Linked DNA regions of Arcticibacter tournemirensis. The protein of the gene in region 1 interacts with the protein of each later gene in a pairwise test. Links are inferred from orthologs where the notes say so. Each region holds a gene or a part of one and is shown on either strand. Other genes may lie near its edges. The genes, in order: gyrB and gyrA.

The links.
Region 2: the proteins of gyrB (region 1) and gyrA interact in binary tests that used the Escherichia coli proteins (3 or more experiments, as listed by UniProt). The link is inferred for Arcticibacter tournemirensis from one-to-one orthologs.

What each region holds. Positions count from the first base shown.
Region 1 is NZ_VFPL01000001.1:4,786,342-4,795,577, reverse strand. The notes cover bases 5,997-8,911. They hold gyrB (DNA topoisomerase (ATP-hydrolyzing) subunit B), read left to right. Parts: upstream 5,997-6,432; coding sequence 6,433-8,391; downstream 8,392-8,911. Other genes in these bases: BDE36_RS19910 (retropepsin-like aspartic protease), read right to left, coding at 8,875-8,911; BDE36_RS19915 (group III truncated hemoglobin), read right to left, coding at 8,411-8,827; BDE36_RS19925 (OmpH/Skp family outer membrane protein), read right to left, coding at 5,997-6,234. Outside these bases: BDE36_RS19960 (IS1096 element passenger TnpR family protein), read right to left, coding at 1-480; BDE36_RS19955 (CCA tRNA nucleotidyltransferase), read right to left, coding at 557-1,972; BDE36_RS19950 (L-threonylcarbamoyladenylate synthase), read right to left, coding at 2,105-2,668; BDE36_RS19945 (glycosyltransferase family 9 protein), read right to left, coding at 2,658-3,656; BDE36_RS19940 (2,3,4,5-tetrahydropyridine-2,6-dicarboxylate N-succinyltransferase), read right to left, coding at 3,656-4,474; BDE36_RS19935 (RNA-binding S4 domain-containing protein), read left to right, coding at 4,579-5,001; BDE36_RS19930 (nucleoside deaminase), read right to left, coding at 4,998-5,471; more of BDE36_RS19925, read right to left, coding at 5,635-5,996; more of BDE36_RS19910, read right to left, coding at 8,912-9,236. UniProt on the Escherichia coli protein: DNA gyrase negatively supercoils closed circular double-stranded DNA in an ATP-dependent manner to maintain chromosomes in an underwound state.
Region 2 is NZ_VFPL01000001.1:3,318,395-3,328,477, forward strand. Bases 3,684-6,854 are described here. They hold gyrA (DNA gyrase subunit A), read left to right. Parts: upstream 3,684-4,041; coding sequence 4,042-6,654; downstream 6,655-6,854. Other genes in these bases: hemF (oxygen-dependent coproporphyrinogen oxidase), read left to right, coding at 3,684-3,771; BDE36_RS14020 (tetratricopeptide repeat protein), read left to right, coding at 6,742-6,854. Outside these bases: BDE36_RS14000 (PIG-L family deacetylase), read left to right, coding at 1-1,087; BDE36_RS14005 (sodium:solute symporter family protein), read left to right, coding at 1,188-2,885; more of hemF, read left to right, coding at 2,875-3,683; more of BDE36_RS14020, read left to right, coding at 6,855-7,770; BDE36_RS14025 (tetratricopeptide repeat protein), read left to right, coding at 7,775-8,944; ligD (DNA ligase D), read right to left, coding at 8,992-10,083. UniProt on the Escherichia coli protein: A type II topoisomerase that negatively supercoils closed circular double-stranded (ds) DNA in an ATP-dependent manner to maintain chromosomes in an underwound state.

The DNA.
Region 1 (9,236 bases):
TTCAGTCTCGTTAAGAAAGTCATATTCTTCGGTGTCTTCAGTTGAAGCGACCGCCGGAGCCACAACAGCTCCTGCTGGTTTTGGAGCTTCTCCTACAGAGCGGGCCAGAGAAGGATATTCCTTATTGGCTTCTTCATCCAATATCTTAATGAGTTCTATGTGAAAGTCAAAAGGACGATCAAAATTGTAGGTATAATAAAACTTCTGATGAGGGTCTTCAATAAATCTATTGAGCTTAGTTCCCGTCATGAGGGTTACTCCCCGGTCGATTTTTCGCTGGTTGGGCAGATATGCTATCTCGTCGCCCTTTATCCATTGATCATTGCTGACGTAGAAAGACGAGGATTGCTCAGGGTTGTATCCTGTGCTTTTATGGATAGCAAGATGCAGATCCTCAAATGTTTGAGTTGATTTGATATCAATATCCCGTACAACATCATCATAATCTTCAAAAGAAACTCTGAACCTGTAAATAGCCATGCTTGATCTTAATTATATGCGAAATAAAAAAAAATTGGCGTAACAATAACGTCTTTTTTTTAAGAAAGTTTGAAAATTAATTATTTATATCATTCACCGGCCGTAGGCCTAACTTTTTCCCTTTTTCAATCATAAAACCTACAGCTTCTTCCCTTGTGTTTTTGATCTCTCCTTCCAGAATAGCCTCCCTTATCTGGTTTTTAATGATACCAACTTCTCTTCCTGCCTTTATACCAAAAGCGTTCATGATGTCGTTTCCTGAAACAGGAGGCTGCCAGTTACGGATTTGGTCGCGTTCTTCAACGTCTTTTAATTTCTGTTTTACAAGTTCGAAGTTCTGTCGGTACTTTTTCTTTTTGTATTCGTTCTTCGTAGTAACATCGGCATGGCAGAGCATCATCAGGGCTTCGATATCCTCTCCGGCATCGAATAATAATCTTCGTACTGCCGAATCTGTCACTACGTCCTGTGCAAGTACAATCGGTCGAAGATGAAGTTGTACCATTTTTTGAACAAACTTCATCTTTTCATTCAGCGGGAGTTTAAGCTGTGCGAATATCTTAGGAACCATGCGCGCTCCCCGGTCCTCATGGCCATGGAATGTCCATCCCTGCTTTTCATCAAAACGTTTTGTAGCTGGTTTGGCGATGTCATGCAGAACCGCCGCCCATCTCAGCCAAAGGTCGTTGCTGTACAGGGCAATGTTATCAAGAACTTCGAGCGTATGATAGAAGTTGTCCTTATGTCCTTTGCCATTAATGTACTCTACGCCATACAATTCAGTCATCTGCGGGAAAATAAGATGAAGCAGGCCTGTATCAAATAGGTAATTGAAACCCACAGAGGGTAAGGGTGAGAGAAGGATTTTATTCAGTTCATCGCTTATTCTTTCTTCCGATACGATAGAAATGCGTTGTTTATTATTAGAGATAGCCTCCAAAGCCGTCTCATCAATCTTAAAACTTAACTGCGATGCAAATCTGATTGCCCTCATCATCCTTAGCGGATCATCGGAAAAAGTTTCCAAAGGGTCTAATGGAGTTCGGATAAGACGGTCTTCCAGATCTTTTATCCCGTCAAAAGGATCTATCAGCTGGCCATAATGCTCCTTGTTTAGCGAAATGGCCATCGCATTGATGGTGAAGTCCCTTCGTTTTTGATCATCTTCAAGCGTTCCGTTTTCCACTATCGGTTTTCTGGAGTGCGATCTGTAAGATTCTTTACGGGCACCTACGAATTCTATTTCAACGTCCTTATACCGCAGCATTGCGGTCCCAAAGTTCCGGAACACCGAAAGCTGACATTTAAGGGCATTAGCAGCCCTTTCAGCGAATTCGATTCCATTACCTACAACAAGGATGTCTATATCCTTCGAAGGCCGGTCCAGAAAGATGTCTCTTACAAAGCCGCCTATCACATAAATAGGTACACCTGCCTCATCAGCAAGTTTACCAAGTTTTTTAAATACCGCATGTTGAAGGTAATGTTCCATAACCCTGACTTGCAAAAATAATGGAATTAGCTAAATGATGAAGCCTAAAACGCATTTAGCTTATTTTATTTAATGGACGAGTGCCAGCCTGGGGAAACGTAATGCAGCATCCGTATTTTAGAATCCAGCAGCTCACCTTCTTATAAATACGAATTTTCCGTCAGGCTCCAGTTTCATAATGGTGGATGGGGTTTTAGGGCTGGTATCATCCTGTTCGAAGTTTACAACGTAATCAACGCCCTCTATGATCTCCTGTGCAATATCGAGGAAATTGGACGGCGATTTTTCGCCACTTAAATTAGCGGAGGTAGAGACAATTGGCTTGCGAAAACGCTGAATAAGTTGCTGGCAGAAAGGATGTTTTGGAATGCGGATTCCTACGCTTCCATCGGCATGAATTACATTAGAAGCCAGGTTCGTTGCCTGCGAATAGATGATCGTTAACGGTTTTTCGGAATATTCAATCAGATCGTAAGCAAGGGCCGGAACTTCTTTCACGTAGCGTTCTAGCTTGTTCTCGTTGTCGAGGAGTACGATGAGGCTTTTTCCAGCGTCCCTGCCTTTTAGCTTGAATATTCGTTCGACAGCTTTCTCATTTGTAGCGTCGCAGCCGATACCCCAAATGGTATCAGTTGGATAAAGAATCAGTCCTCCGGCGTTCAGTACTTCAAGTGCATTTACTATATCAGCGTTCATTTAATATTTCTATAAGTCGGTTATGTGGAATATCATGGGCACATTTAAAGTGCTTCTGAGGGCAGGATTTGTAGCCATGCAAGCCGCAGGGACGGCAGTAGAGGTCGTAGTCAATTTCAACGACATGTTTTTTATCAGATAAAGGGCCAAATCCGAAATTTGTTACGGTTGAACAATAGATGGCCGTAACCGGCGCATTTACAGCAGAAGCAAAATGCATAGGTGCCGAATCATTTACATAGTTCATAAGAGCACCTTTCATTAAGGCGGCGGATTCAAGAAAAGAAAGAGAACCAGAAAGGTCGCGAGCCTTTAAATGAGCGGAGCCTGAAATAATCTCCTGGCAAAGTTTCTGGTCGCCCGGGCCGCCCAGGAGATAAACATCTATCTCCGCGGGAACTGCATTAATAAAAGAAATCCAATGTGATTTGGGGTATTGTTTTGTATGCCAAACGGAAGCCGGGGCACAGCAAATATAGGGGTTCTGCTTAAGGTGCTTTACTTTCTCATAATCAATTTCACTGGGGTACAAGCGTGGCCTGGCTATCGATGATCCTACAATATCGTCAATAAGCTGTTTGTTCCGTTCAGTCTCATGCAGAAGCCCGTCTTTTGTCATGATGTGATCTCGCTTAATGTCAAAAAAAGCAGAAAGAGGATTTTTATTAAACCCTCTTTTTGTTTTAGCTCCCGACAGCACTGTTAAAAGACCCGAAGAGAAGAATCGCTGAAGATTGATAACATCGTCATATTCTTCCCTGCGGATTTCTTTTGCAAGCTTGAACAGGTTCCTTAGCTTATTCTTTTTTTTATTCCATATCCAAACCTTCCCGATAAAAGGATGATCGCTCAGAAGTGATTCATTACCTTTACGAAGAAGCATGTCAATACGTGCCTCCGGAAAATGCAGCTTCAGATCTTCGGCGACAGCCGTTGCTAAAACGACGTCGCCGATAAAAGCAGTTTGTATAATGAGGAACTTATGCATTAAACGGCAACATTATGTTCGCGCAACGCATCATTTAAAGATGTTTTTTTATCTGTTGATTCTTTTCTGGTTCCAATGATCAGGGCACAAGGAACCTGATAGTCGCCTGCTGCAAACTTCTTGGTATAAGAACCAGGAATTACAACTGAGCGGGCAGGAACACGGCCTTTGTATTCAATCGGTTCGCTCCCTGTCACGTCTATAATTTTTGTTGATCCTGTAAGAACTACTCCGGCACCAATTACCGCTTCTCTCTCAACCCGCACTCCTTCTACTACAATAGCTCTTGAACCAATAAAGCAGTTATCTTCAATAATCACAGGAGCAGCCTGAACGGGTTCAAGGACGCCTCCAATCCCTACACCTCCGCTCAGGTGTACATTTTTCCCTACCTGGGCGCAGGAGCCCACTGTAGCCCAGGTATCCACCATGGTACCCTCATCTACATAGGCGCCGATATTTACATACGACGGCATCATAATCACCCCTTTAGCAAGAAAAGCGCCATATCGTGCAATACCATGTGGTACTACACGCACGCCCAACTCTTTATAATTGGTTTTGAGCTTCATCTTGTCGTGAAATACAAACGGGCCTACTTCGATCTCTTTCATATGTCTGAGAGGGAAGTACAGGATTACAGCCTTTTTAATCCACTCATTAACATGCCATCCTCCGGCCACAGGATCGGCTACCCGTAACTCACCTTTATCCAGCATGAGGATAACAGTCTGAATGGCGTTAGCATATTCACTAAAGTTAAGGAGATTACGGTCCCCCCAGGCTTCTTCAATTTGTTTTTGTAGTTGAGCAATCATTTAATAATATTTTTTTAGCAAAATAAAGGTTTTTTGATGACTTTTATCATTATTAGGAATTATAGGCACCACGCTGCCTGTAAATTGTGAACTTTGGAGTGGTTATGGCTGACAAGGAAAAACTAAGAATCGATAAATATTTATGGGCGATACGTGTGTTTAAGACCCGTACGCTTGCCACCGAAGCTTGTAAAGCTGGTCGCGTAAAACTTAACGGACAAAATATCAAACCATCGTATGAGGTGAAGATAGGCGAGGTGTACCACGTTTCAAAAGGCATCGAGAGAAAGCAGATAAGAGTGACAGGACTTTCTTTCAACCGTACCGATGCTAAAACTGCCGTTACTTTTTATGAGGATATTACCCCGGAAGAGGATACATTCAAATTTAAGTCGTCTTTTCACGCTCCTGCGCTAAGCCGCGACAGAGGGACGGGGCGCCCCACAAAAAAAGATCGTCGCGAAATAGATGATCTTTTAGATAACGAACAGGAGAAGAGGGGATTCTGGGAGAATGAGGAAGATTAATAGTGCTTTTTATCTTCTGATAGCTGCCACTTTCTGAACACCGATAAAGATTCACTATGTAGGATCTGTTCGGAAGGGAGCTGCCTTTTTTCAGCAGGCAAACTCAGCTCGTTATATATAAACTTGTCATCAAATCCTATTTCTTCGGCATCGGTTCTCGTATTCCCATAATAGATCTTAGAGATCCGCGCCCAGTAAATAGCGCCAAGACACATCGGACAGGGTTCGCAGCTAGTGTAAATAACACAGCCGCTAAGGTCGAACGAGTTAAGCGCTTTCGCAGCTAAACGTATGGCAGATACCTCTGCATGACCGGTAGGGTCATTAGTTGAAAGAACAGTATTAGCGCTCTGGGCAATTATTTCTCCGTCTTTTGCGATCACCGCCCCGAACGGGCCGCCTGATCCCTCTTGTATGTTATTTTCAGAAAGGGCGATTGCCAGGCTCATGTACTTTTCGTGCTCCGTCATGTTTTTAGTATCAGGTAACAAGTATCAGGTATCAAGTTGAAAGTTGAAAGTTGAAAGTTGAAAGTCTGCCGGCTCTAGGGAGGCAGGCGTACGCTTAAAGAATAAAAGGCTGCAGACGTTGTTCCTGCAGCCTTTTATTCTTTAACGGACTTTTTAACTAATCCTATTTTTTATCTTTCTTATATGCTTCGTTTAACCCTTTAACAACGTCTTGCGTTACATCAAGGCTTTCATCGGCGAAAAGGAGCGAAGGATTGCTTTTAGAATAGGTAAGAACCATCTTGTATCCTTTTTGCTTTGCGTATGTTTTAAGATACTCGGCAACCTTGTCGTACAATTTTTCATTTTCTGCAGCCGATTCATTTGCCAGAGCGGAGCTTGCATTCTGATTAAATGCAGCCAGTTCCTGTTGTTTACGTGCAAGGCGTTGTTCAGTAGAGGCACGCTCATCAGCACTCATGTCCTTTGCCTTTTGTTGATACTCGGCAACTTCTCTCTGAAATGCATTTCCTTTTGACGAAAGGTCCTGTTGTGCATTTTTAGATTTTACCTCCAGCTTCGATTTTATTTCTTTAAAATAATCGTAGTTGTTTACCAGTGAATCAGAGTTTACAAAAACGATCTTGTCAGCTTTTGCTTCTGCCGCAGCAGCGGCTGGAGTGCTATCGTTAGCCTTTTCCTTATTGTTGTTACATGAAACTACAACTGCTGCCATTAGAAGGCCGGCAGCGAGCTTAGACATTGATTTGAATGATATGTTCATTGACGTAAGAATTCTTTTACTATTTAAATTTAACGCAAATATAATCTTTAGGTTTGAGTATACAATAGAGGCAAAGCATATGCTCGAAGTTGTAACGACTCTATTATAAAGTGCTTCACAAACGCTGTTTTTCTCAACAGTTTACCTGAAATGCGGCTAAAAATCGTTAAATTTGAAGCTATTGCTTTTAAACAAACTATGAGCGAAGAAAAGAACGACAAGAGTAATTATTCAGCAGAAAACATACAGGTTTTAGAAGGCTTGGAGGCGGTACGTAAACGTCCGGCCATGTATATCGGTGATGTTGGTGTCAAGGGATTGCATCACCTTGTTTATGAAGTGGTAGATAACTCCATCGACGAGGCCCTTGCAGGGTATTGTTCTGATATTAAAGTAACCATCCACACGGATAATTCTATTACAGTTGAAGATAATGGCCGCGGTATCCCCACCGGCATGCACCAAAAGGAAAAGAAATCGGCACTGGAAGTAGTAATGACCGTCCTCCATGCCGGCGGAAAGTTCGATAAGGATACATACAAGGTTTCCGGGGGGCTGCACGGAGTTGGGGTATCCTGCGTAAACGCACTGTCCATACATCTTACCACTGTGGTTCACCGCGAAGGAAAGATCTTCACCCAGGAATATGAGCGGGGTAAACCATTGTTCGATGTGAAGGTTATTGGCGAAAGTGAGCGCACAGGAACAATTCAAACCTTCCTGCCCGATCCTGAAATCTTTCAGCTTACACGGGAGTATAAATTTGAAACCCTTGCTATTCGTCTCCGCGAATTGGCGTTCCTTAACAAAGGCATTCGCTTGTCGCTTACCGACGAGAGGGAAGTGGCGGAAAACGGAAGCTACTTGAAAGAGGAGTTTTATTCAGAGGGAGGACTAAAGGAGTTTGTAAGATATCTTGATGGTACCCGAACCCCGCTTATTCCTGAGCCCATCTATGTCGAAGGTACCAAGCAGGGTGTCCCGGTAGAGCTTGCGATGCAGTATAATGATACATATACTGAAAATGTCCACTCCTATGTGAATAATATTAATACAATTGAGGGAGGAACACACGTAGCCGGATTTAGAAGAGGGCTTACCCGTACATTGAAAGCATACGCTGAAAAGTCAGGGCTGCTTAAGAATGTGAAAATAGAAATAGCCGGTGATGACTTCCGTGAGGGGTTAACAGCGGTGATCTCTGTAAAAGTACAGGAGCCTCAATTCGAGGGACAAACAAAAACCAAGCTGGGTAATAATGAGGTAATAGGCGCTGTTGATGTCGCTGTGGGTGAGATCCTGGGTAATTATCTCGAGGAAAACCCCAAAGAGGCACGAATGATTGTTAATAAGGTCATTCTGGCCGCCACTGCACGTGCAGCGGCACGCAAGGCGAGGGAAATGGTACAGCGTAAAACTGTTATGGGAGGCTCTGGTCTTCCGGGTAAACTGGCTGACTGCTCTGATAAGGACCCTGCAAAATGCGAATTGTTCCTTGTCGAGGGTGACTCGGCAGGTGGTACTGCCAAACAGGGCCGTAACCGTTATTTTCAGGCAATACTTCCGTTAAGAGGTAAGATCCTTAACGTGGAGAAAGCAATGGAGCACAAGATTTACGAAAACGAAGAAATCAAAAATATTTTTACAGCGTTGGGTGTAAGTATCGGGACTGCGGAAGATGATAAAGCGCTTAATCTTGATAAGCTGCGTTATCATAAGATAGTGATCATGACCGATGCTGACGTCGACGGATCGCATATTACGACGCTTATCCTTACCTTCTTCTTCCGTTACATGAAGGAGCTTATAGAGTTCGGATACATTTATATTGCTGCCCCTCCCTTATATCTTGTTAAAAAGGGAAAGGAACAGGTTTATGCGTGGAACGAAGTTGAGCGCGATGCTGCGGTTCAGAAGCTTAAAGGGGCAGGGAAAGAAGACAGTGTTCACATTCAACGATACAAAGGTCTGGGTGAGATGAACGCCGAACAGCTCTGGGATACCACTATGAACCCTGAGACCAGAACAATGCGGCAAGCTACTATCGAAAATGCAGCGCAGTGCGATCATATATTCTCTATGCTTATGGGCGACGAAGTAGCACCAAGGCGCGACTTTATAGAACGGAACGCAAAATATGCACGTATAGACGTTTAAGATAACATATCTTATGTTACTATAATTTATCAGGCCGGGAAGAACTTCCTGGCCTGTTTAGTATCCCACCTTTCATCTTAAATAACATCAGCCCGGCGATAGATTCGGCCTTCTGTTTTGCAAGGGTGGCAAACGGCCCAGAGAAGAGTTCGTCAACAGACTCATTAAACAGCTCCTTCCATCGGTCAAAGTGCTCGGCTTCTAAAGGATGTATCATGTTTAACTTAAAATGTACTTCCATGGGGTTGCCCTTAAACCCTTTCTGACCAAAAAGAATGGTTTCCCAGAAATCGTACATCTTAGGCAGGTGAAGATCCCAGTTTACCTTTGCAATGTCTTCGAAAATGTATCCTATAAGATCATCTTCTTTTACTTTGGCGTAAAAGGTGTTAACAAGTAATTCGATATCCTGTCGTGATTCAATATCTCTTTCCATAGCGTAATGTTTAAACTTCCTGAAAGCAGAAGCCGTTGTTATTCTATTCAGATGACCGGATCCAGTGCTGGCAGGCAAAAAGATAGTTTCTGGTCGCGATAGTTTATGATCGCAGAATATTTCATAAGAATATCTCCGCCAATTACTCCTATTACAGGGGTAATTTCCATTTTTTCATATGCAGTATTAATTGTAGAAAGATCAAGAACTGCTGCCTCAAAGTCAAAGATCCTGAGATCGCCGATAGACAGCTCTGGGATTCTGATAGTATAACTTTCCATCGAATCGGTACCCAGGCCGGTAGATAGTTTATCAGTCAACAGAAGGGTATCCGTGTCAATATAAGCCTCAATGGTAGTTTTATCCAGTACAGTACGCGAGGCGCCAGTATCAACCACCGCTTTAAACA
Region 2 (10,083 bases), 1.5 Mb from region 1 along the record:
AGGAGAGGAGAGTTTCGATATAAACGTTCCCCTGTCTTACAAAAGACTTGATCCGGTAAAGGGGGATGTTACTGAAGCGTTACGTATTGTTCCTGCAGTAATGCCAGGCTTTACGCACCAGCTTCTTATATCTAACGATGATGGTTCGCTGAATACCGAAGTACGCTTACATCCCTTAAAAGATATAACAAACGCCTCCCTGTCCATAGAGTCGGGCAGGCCCTTACTCACCATAAGCCATCTTAATTTAAAAGCGGGGATCGATACCGTACTGCCTGTTAAAATTCCGAAGAACTCGTTAATGCAAACCGGAACTAAAGAATTTACATTAAAGGCCGTCCTTAATGATGGCGATAACCGGTATGACAAAACGCAGCAGTTAATTGCGTATGATCACATTCCTACGCTTCAGTATTTCACTCCCGCTGAAACCAGGGTATTAAACAAAAACTGGAAGAGTACCGTTTCTAAAATAGCCTATATTGAAGGTGCGGGCGACTATACAGCTGATTTCCTTCGTTTGGCGGGACTAAGTGTCACTATATTAAAAGATGAAGATTTCACTTCTGCCGCGAACCTTAAGCAGTACGATGCCATTATAACAGGCGTTAGGGCGGTCAACACCGAAAAACGAATGAATTACTGGTTACCGGTGTTGCATCAGTACGTCCAAAATGGAGGGACGCTGGTTGTACAATACAACACCGTACAGGGTCTTACATCTGATAATATTGGTCCATATCCGTTTAGTTTAGGTAACGCAAGGGTGACGGAAGAAAATGCTGAGGTAAACTTTTTAAATCCTTCACACAGGCTGCTTAACTACCCTAACAAAATAACAAAAGATGATTTCAAAGGATGGGTACAGGAGCGGGGACTCTACTTTCCGGTCACCTGGGACAATCATTATGAACCCCTGTTTGAGATGAACGATACAGGCGAGGCGCCTTTAAAAGGATGTACGCTATATACAACGTATGGCAAGGGACACTATATCTATTCTTCGCTGTCATTTTTCAGGCAGTTGCCTGCCGGAAACACCGGTGCAGTACGTTTATTAATGAATATGTTATCAGTTGGTAAATAATGGCTCCTAATCAACCGAAATGGCGATTCTGGTACCTGGCGGTATTGCTGCTGTTGCTGATCCAAATTCTTTTGTATTATTGGTTCACTAAATTCTGGGGATGAGTTTAATTGACTGGACGGTACTGCTGATAACCCTTACAGGCATTATCGTCTATGGCGTTTATAAGGGTCGTAACCAGCACGGGGCACAATCGTACCTCCTGGCAGATAAAAAAATGCCCTGGTATCTTGTTCTGCTTGGTATCATGTCGACTCAGGCCAGCGCTATCACATTCCTTTCGGCCCCAGGACAGGCTTATACTGACGGGATGCGCTTTGTGCAGTACTATTTTGGCTTACCGATAGCCATGGTGGTTATCTGCATTACCTTTATACCAATTTTCGGAAAGCTGAATGTGTATACAGCGTACGAATACCTTGAACAACGTTTCGACCGAAAGACGCGGCTCGCTACAGCTATACTTTTTCTTCTTTCACGAGGACTGTCTACAGGTATCAGCATCTATGCTCCATCAATTATTCTATCTTCTGTTTTAGGATGGAATATTTATATCACCACTGTTCTTCTGGGCGGCTTGCTCATCATCTACACTTGTAGCGGCGGTGCCGGCGCCGTGGCTCACACCCAGAAGCTTCAGTTTATGATCATTCTGTCGGGCATGGCGCTGGCGGGCTGGTTGGTTGTGGAAAGCCTGCCTTCCGGGGTAGATATGGGCGACGCCCTCTATGTTGCAGGAAAAGCTGGAAAATTAAATGTTATTACAACAGGATTCGACTGGAAAGATAAATACAACATCTGGAGTGGCATCGTCGGCGGTTTCTTCCTCGCCCTATCGTATTTTGGTACTGATCAAAGCCAGGTGGGCCGGTATATTACGGCAAAAGACGCCAAAGTAGCACGGATGGGGCTTTTGATGAATGGACTGGTAAAGATTCCGATGCAATTTTCCATATTGCTTATCGGAGCGCTGCTTTTTGCTTTCTACAGCTTTAAACCGGCGCCGCTTTATTTTAATGAGGGATCGTATAGTCTGCTGAAAGAGCAGCATCCTCAACAGGTGCTCAAAATTGAAAACGAATATCAGGTACTGCAACAACGTTACGCCCGACAAGTAAGGGAAGTTGCAGCTGAAAGAAATAACAGCAAGGAGCATTCCGATGTACTTGCTAAAGAATTTCAGCAAACAAAGGAGCAGATTGAGCAGTTAAGAGGCTCGGTAAATGACCTGATCTCATTGAATAAACTAAGCACCGACTCGAGCGACACAAATTATATATTCCTTTATTTCGTCAAACACACTCTTCCTAAAGGAGTGGTGGGCTTACTCTTTGCTATTATATTCCTTGCATCATGGGGGTCTGTCTCGGCAGCCCTGAATTCTCTCGCGGCTTCGTCCCTTATGGATGTTCAACTACTTAAGGGCAGCAATACGGTTAGCGAAAAGAAACAATTACTTTACGGCAGGTTACATACTTTTTTCTGGGGGATATTTAGTATTGGCGTCGCTATGTTCGCGACACAGCTTGGTTCACTGATAGAAGCTGTAAACGTCCTTGGATCACTTTTCTATGGTACTATCCTCGGAATTTTCCTTGTAGCTTTCTATATGAAACCAGTTAAGGGGAATAACGTTTTTATCGGGGCAGTAGTGGCCGAAATATGCGTGCTGCTTATATATAAAGCGGATATTGTCTCGTTTTTATGGCTGAATGCAGTAGGCGCATTGCTTGTCCCTTTCGTAAGCGGATGCCTGTATTTAATTCAGAAAAGAGCATCTTTGCATAATGATCAATAAAGAGGATATAGCAGCGGACTATCAGATTATTCAGGACGAAATCTGTCGTGGACTCGAACAGCTTGATGGCCTGGGCGCCTTTGAAGAAGAAATCTGGGAACGGGAAGGCGGCGGTGGCGGCCGTACTCGTATTATACAAAATGGAAATGTGCTTGAAAAAGGAGGCGTAAATTTCTCTGCTGTATACGGGCAACTTCCCAAGACGGTAAAGAAATCGCTTAAAGTTGACTCTGACGACTTTTTTGCTACCGGCGTTTCTATTGTAATTCATCCAAACCATCCTTTAGTGCCGATTATCCACATGAACATACGCTATTTCGAAATGAATGAAGATGTCAGATGGTTTGGCGGCGGCATCGATCTCACGCCTCATTATGTATTTGAAGAGGATGCTCGCTTCTTTCACAGTCACCTTAAAGCGGTATGCGATCAATATAGTCCTTCCTTTTATCCCGACTTTAAAAAATGGGCGGACAATTATTTCTTTATTAAGCACCGCAACGAAACACGCGGCATCGGGGGGATTTTTTACGACCGGTTAAGTCCTGCTACATCCGGAGTGGAATGGTATGAAATTTTTGAATTTTCTAAGGCTGTGGGCCGCTCGTTTGTTCCCATGTACTCTGAACTGGTTAACCGGCACCGCAACACCGACTTTACTGATAATGAAAAGCAATGGCAATATCAGCGCAGAAGCCGCTATGCTGAATTTAATCTGGTATACGATGCAGGTACCAGGTTCGGTCTTGAAACCAATGGCCGGATAGAATCCATATTAATGAGCCTTCCTCCGCAGGCAAACTGGGTATACAATTACCAGCCTCAACCAGGCAGCGAGGAACAAAAGACGCTTGCCTTCCTTAAAAAAGGGATTGACTGGGTTTAGTGACGTGAGTTGTGGGTTGCGCGTTGTGAGTTCTAGGTTGGAAAAACTTAAATAAGTAAGACCGGTGGGTATACAAGACTGTATCATTCCCAAGACATCTGCTACTCACAACCCGTAACCCGCAACCTACAACTCACAGCCTACAACCTGCAACTCACAACCTGCAACCCTTATATAACTTACAATTCCTGCGTTATGTCGGTATAATTTCTTATCTTCGCGGAGCTCCTTTCAAGGGTGGCTCATAGTTAAAAATGCAACTATCAAACGATGGCTGAAGAAACAGAAAACGCAAATTTAGAACCTACTAACAATCGCATTATACCTATAAATATCGAAGAAGAAATGAAATCGGCCTACATCGATTATTCGATGTCGGTAATTGTTTCACGTGCTCTTCCAGATGTTCGCGATGGATTAAAACCGGTACACAGACGTGTACTGTATGGAATGCTCGACCTGGGTGTTACAAGTGGCAAGCCTTATAAAAAATCGGCCCGTATTGTGGGTGATGTACTGGGTAAGTATCACCCGCATGGTGATTCATCTGTATACGGCACGATGGTTCGTATGGCCCAGGATTGGAGCTTAAGATATCCCCTGGTGGACGGACAAGGTAATTTTGGCTCTATCGACGGCGATGAGCCGGCGGCAATGCGGTACACTGAGGCACGTCTTAAAAAGATTGCTGAAGAAATGCTTGCTGACATTAATAAAGATACGATTGATTATCAGCTGAACTTTGATGACTCTCTTGAAGAGCCTACCGTTCTTCCTACCAAGATCCCCAATCTCCTTGTAAACGGAGCTTCGGGTATTGCCGTAGGTATGGCGACGAATATGGCGCCGCATAACCTGAATGAGGTTATTAATGCGACGGTGGCATATATCGACAACCGCGACATCGAGATCTCAGAACTGATGCAGCATGTCAAAGCACCCGATTTCCCTACCGGCGGTATCATATATGGCCATGCAGGGGTGAAGGAAGCTTTCGAAACAGGACGCGGAAGGGTGATGATGAGGGCTAAGGCCGAAATCGAAACCTATGGACACGACCGTGAGCGGATTGTCGTAACTGAGATACCTTACCAGGTTAACAAGTCGCAGATGATTGAAAGTACTGCGAACCTCGTTAATGAAAAGAAGATTGAAGGCATATCTGAAATACGCGATGAGTCTGACAGGGATGGAATGCGCATCGTATATGAGATAAAGAAAGATGCAAACTCTTCTATTGTTCTTAATAACCTTTATAAATACACAGCGCTTCAAAGCTCCTTCAGTGTAAATAACATTGCTCTTGTTCATGGCAGGCCGATGTTGCTTAACCTAAAGGACCTGATCAAACACTTTGTTGATCATAGGCACGAAGTGGTGATCCGGCGCACGCGCTTCGAGCTTTCCGAAGCCGAAAAGCGTGCCCACATCCTCGAAGGTTTGCTGATTGCACTTGACCATCTCGATGAAGTGATCCGGTTAATTCGTAATTCGGCTACTCCTGAAGATGCCCGTACCGGCTTAATTACAACATTCGGACTTTCTGATCTTCAGGCGCGTGCTATCCTTGATATGACGCTTCGCCGTCTTACCGGACTTGAGCGTGATAAGATCAAGGAAGAGTATGCCGAACTTATGAAGACTATCGAATATTTGAAGTCTGTTCTGGCCGACGAAGGCTTAAGAATGCAGATCATAAAAGATGAACTCGCTGAGATCGTAGAAAAATACGGTGACGAACGTAAAACAACCATCGTTCATTCTGCCGAAGATATGCGGATGGAAGACTTCATCGAAGACGAAGAAGTTGTAATTACCATTTCTTACGAAGGCTACATCAAACGGACTCCGCTTACAGAGTACCGTACTCAGGGCCGGGGAGGAAAGGGATCTCTTGGATCAAACTCCCGTGATCAGGATTTCATAGAGCATATCATTATTGCATCGAATCATAATTACATGCTATTCTTTACAGAAGCCGGGCGATGTTTCTGGCTCCGTGTGTTCGAGATTCCTGAAGGATCGAGAACAAGTAAAGGAAGGGCAATTCAGAATATTATCAATATCCCTAAGGAAGAAAAGATCAAAGCCTATATCAAGGTTAAAAATCTTAAGGACCAGGAGTATCTTGAGAACAACTTTATCATTATGTGTACCCGCAAGGGAACCATAAAGAAGACGTCGCTTGAAGCTTACTCGCGTCCAAGGGCTAATGGTATCAACGCCATCAATATCAATGATGGAGACCAGCTGCTCGAAGCTAACCTGACAGATGGTAGCAGCGAAATCATCATGGCGCTTCGTTCGGGCAGGGCGATACGCTTTAACGAGTCGACAGTAAGACCGATGGGACGTACTGCAACGGGAGTTCGCGGGGTAACACTGGCACACGACAAGGATGATGTGATCGGAATGATCAGCATCAATAATCCTGAAGCTACTATCCTGGTAGTATCCGAAAAGGGATATGGCAAGCGTACTGACCTTGAAGACTACCGTGTTACCAACCGTGGCGGTAAAGGCGTGAAGACGTTGAACGTTACTGATAAAACAGGGGAGCTTGTTGCTATAAAAGATGTTACTGACAAAGATGACCTGATGATCATTAATAAATCAGGCATTGTTATCCGAATAGCTATCAGCGAGCTTCGCGTGATGGGTCGTGCAACACAAGGTGTAAGACTTATATCACTGAAAGGGGAGGATGCCATAGCTTCGATTGCTAAGGTTGAACACGAAGAAGAAGCCGAAACTGTCGAGCCATTGAACGAGCCGGTAGATCTGGGAGGCGAAGATGATGAGGATTTAACAACTGAGGAGGAAGTTGACGAAACTGACGGTGAAGAGGATACGAATAAGGACGAGGATACGTTAGAAGAATAGCAATTTATGAGAACGCGATTTTTATTTATGATGCTGTTGTGTTGTAGCGGGGGACTTCTTTCTGCGCAATCATTAACAAAAGAGGCAATGAATAATTTTGCGCTTTACACAAATAAAGGTGAGTTTTCTGATCTTGAAAAAGCAAGGAAATCAATTGATGAAGCATATAAGACACGCAAGGATTCTTTCAGTTATAAGAATAACCTGATAAGAAGCCTTGTGTATTCTTCACTTGCCTTTGCAGATTCTACGCGGAGACTTTCCTATAAAAAAGACCCGATAAACGAAACGTTGTTTTCGCTAAACAGGCTGAAGAGCCCAAAGCTGAATGATGAGCACAAACCCGAACTGGATTATGTGAAGACACAGCTTGCTAAAGCCTGGTTAATAAAAGCGAATAAGGCTATTACTGTTTATAATTATCCGGAAGCCTACAAAGCTTATTTGTCTGTAGATTCTTTAAATTCTGAACTCTTTTTTGTTAAGCATAACCTTGCACTCTTAAGTGAGAAGATGGGGAACATTAGCCGGGCCATTAACTATTACGAGCAGCTTGTGGAAGACAGGAAACGTTCATTACCCGACTATTACCTTGCTCTTTCTAATCTTTACGAGTCGCGTAACAGCAATAAGTCGCTGGAAGTTCTGCAGGAAGGGCGACGTGTTTTTCCAGGAAACAAGGATCTGTTATTCAAGGAGATAAACATCTATGCCGATAACGGAGCTTACAACATGGTTGAAAATATTGTGCTGGATGCGCTAAAACTAGATCCCGATAATTCCGAACTCAATTATCTGGCTGGATTCTCCTACGACATGACGGGGAAAAAGGCCAAAGCAGAAGAGTATTATAAACGGGTAATTTCTCTGGAGTATAACAACTATGAAGGCAATTATTCTCTTGGACTGTTGTATCTCAATTGGTACCTGAATTCGGCAAATAATAAGGAAGTAAATCTAAATCTCGCAAAAAAATATCTTACTTTGGCCGGCGAAATAAATCCCAATTCAGTAAACGTGTTAAAATCACTGGCTATTTTATACAACAGTACGGGGGACATGATTGAGCTGGAAAAGGTTAATAATAAACTGAAACAATTTATTCTAATAAACTAAATATATGAATACGAAGTCGCTTATAGTTACACTGGCAGTAATAGGAATGTCTGTTTCTGCTTTCGCACAGAAATCAGCAGTAAGTTCTGCTAAATCTGATTATGAGAGTTATACAACTTTAAGAGGAGCATCTCCTCAACTGGCCCAACCGAAATTAAAGTCGGCTAAAGAGGCTATTGATAAAGCGGTTTTACACGAGAAGACCAAGAATGATGCAGGCGCATGGACGTATCGTGCATTAATCTATGCAGATATGGCGGCTAATGACAGCACATCTGCTGCCGATCAGCTTACCGCTGAAGCACTCACTGCCTTAAACAAAGCAAAAGAGCTGGATAACGCAGGGGCTCAAAAAGAGAATATTCAGAAAGCTGTTACTCTTTTATCGCAGGGTCAGTTAATCAAAGGAAAGAACTTTTACGACAAGCAACAATATGCTGAAGCGTACAAAGAATTTAACAAAGGGTTAGAATATGCACCCGGTGACACTACATTAAACTATGCTGCGGCAATTTCAGCGATGTATGCTAAAGATAACGCGAATGCCATTGCACGGTTTAAAGAGCTGCTTCCAACCAATTATTCTGCTCTTGAAAATATCTATTCTAATCTTTCTGCGCTGTACATGCAGGTAGGCGACACTACCGCTGCAATTAAGGTTGCTGGCGAAGGAGCTGCAAAGTTCCCTAAAAGCTCTGACCTGGCTACAAGAGAGATTGAGTTAAGCCTCATGAGCGGCAAACAGAAGGAAGTAATAGAAAAGATAAATGCACAGGCAACAAAGGAACCAAATAATAAGATCTATCCTTTTTACTTAGGTATTGCATACAACGCTGCTAATGAAAATGTAAAAGCAGAGGAAGCGTACAAAAAAGCTATTGCATTAGATCCTAACTATAACGACGCCTTTATTAATCTTGGCGGTCTTATTATGAATAACGGGATTGAGATTTATAACAAAGCAAATAAGCTTCCTGCAAATAAGCAAACTGAATATGCTGCAACAATGAAAAAAGCCCAGGCTGAATTCGACAGGGCTTTGCCTTTCCTTGAAAAAGCTGTTGAACTTAATCCTAAGTCAGATCTTGCTTTAAGAAACCTTAAAACTTATTATACAATTAAGAATAATAAAGCTAAGGCAGACGAAATCGACGCAAAAATTAAAGCGCTATAAGAATAGCTTAATAAAAAAAAAGCCGGACATTTAGTTCGGCTTTTTTTTTATCTTAATTTTTCGAGGGCTGCTTTCAGGTCTGTTTTCTCAGCCGTTATGTCTTTCCATAAATCACCCTTTTCTTTTAACCGATCCAGCGTATTGAAGATTGTGAAATCTTTTATATTAAGAGTTTCATTTACTTCTCTCCATTCAAGCGGTGTAGAAACAGTAGCTCCGGGCTTGGGCCGGGCAGAGTAGGGGGCAGCAATGGTTTGACCACGCCGGTTTTGAAGAAAGTCCAGATAGATCTGCTTCTTTCTTTTAGAAGGACTCCTCTCCAAACTGGTTGTATCAGGATGGTGCTGATGAATCATCTGGCCCAGGTAGTGAATGAAGTTCTTCGTGATCTCATAATCATATTTTGCTCCAACATGTATGAATATGTGGAGGCCTCTCGATCCGGAGGTCTTTATGTAAGGAGTGATTCCTATCTGTTCTAATAGCTTCTTTGCAGTTAATGCGACTCTTACAACCTCGGTAAAGTCGTCGACGTCATTCGGATCAAGATCCATTACTGCAAAAATCGGGTTCTCAGGCTTTTTATAGGTACTCAGCCAGGGATTTATCTCGATACAGCCTAAATTTACCATCCATAGAAGGTTAGGGAGATTATTGCAGATAAGGTAGTCGATGTCCTTATCATTGCTTTCCGAATACATCGGTGCATATTTTATCCACGACGGGATTTGTTCGACATCCAGATCCTTCTGAAAGAAACCAGGAGCATCTATACCGTTTGGGTGTCTGTTAAGCGAGAGGGGACGGTCTTTAAGATAGGGGAGAATGTAGTCTGCTATATCCCGGTAATACTCGATCAGTTCACCCTTGCTGATCTTCTCTTTCTTCCAGTAAAACTTCCCGAGGTTTGTAAGCTTCAATTTCTTCTTTCCGAAGCTCTCCTCAATTTCTTCCTTGTTGGCTTTAGAAGAGGGCCTGTCAGGCTTTCCTGTATTTTTTTGTTCATCTTTTAACGGGGCCATAGGTATTTCCTCCACAACGTCTTCTGGTCCTTTATCTGTTCTTAATCCTTTAAATACCGGATGGCGAAGATGTCCATCGTCTGTCCATTCCGAATAGGTCACCTCACATACCAGTAC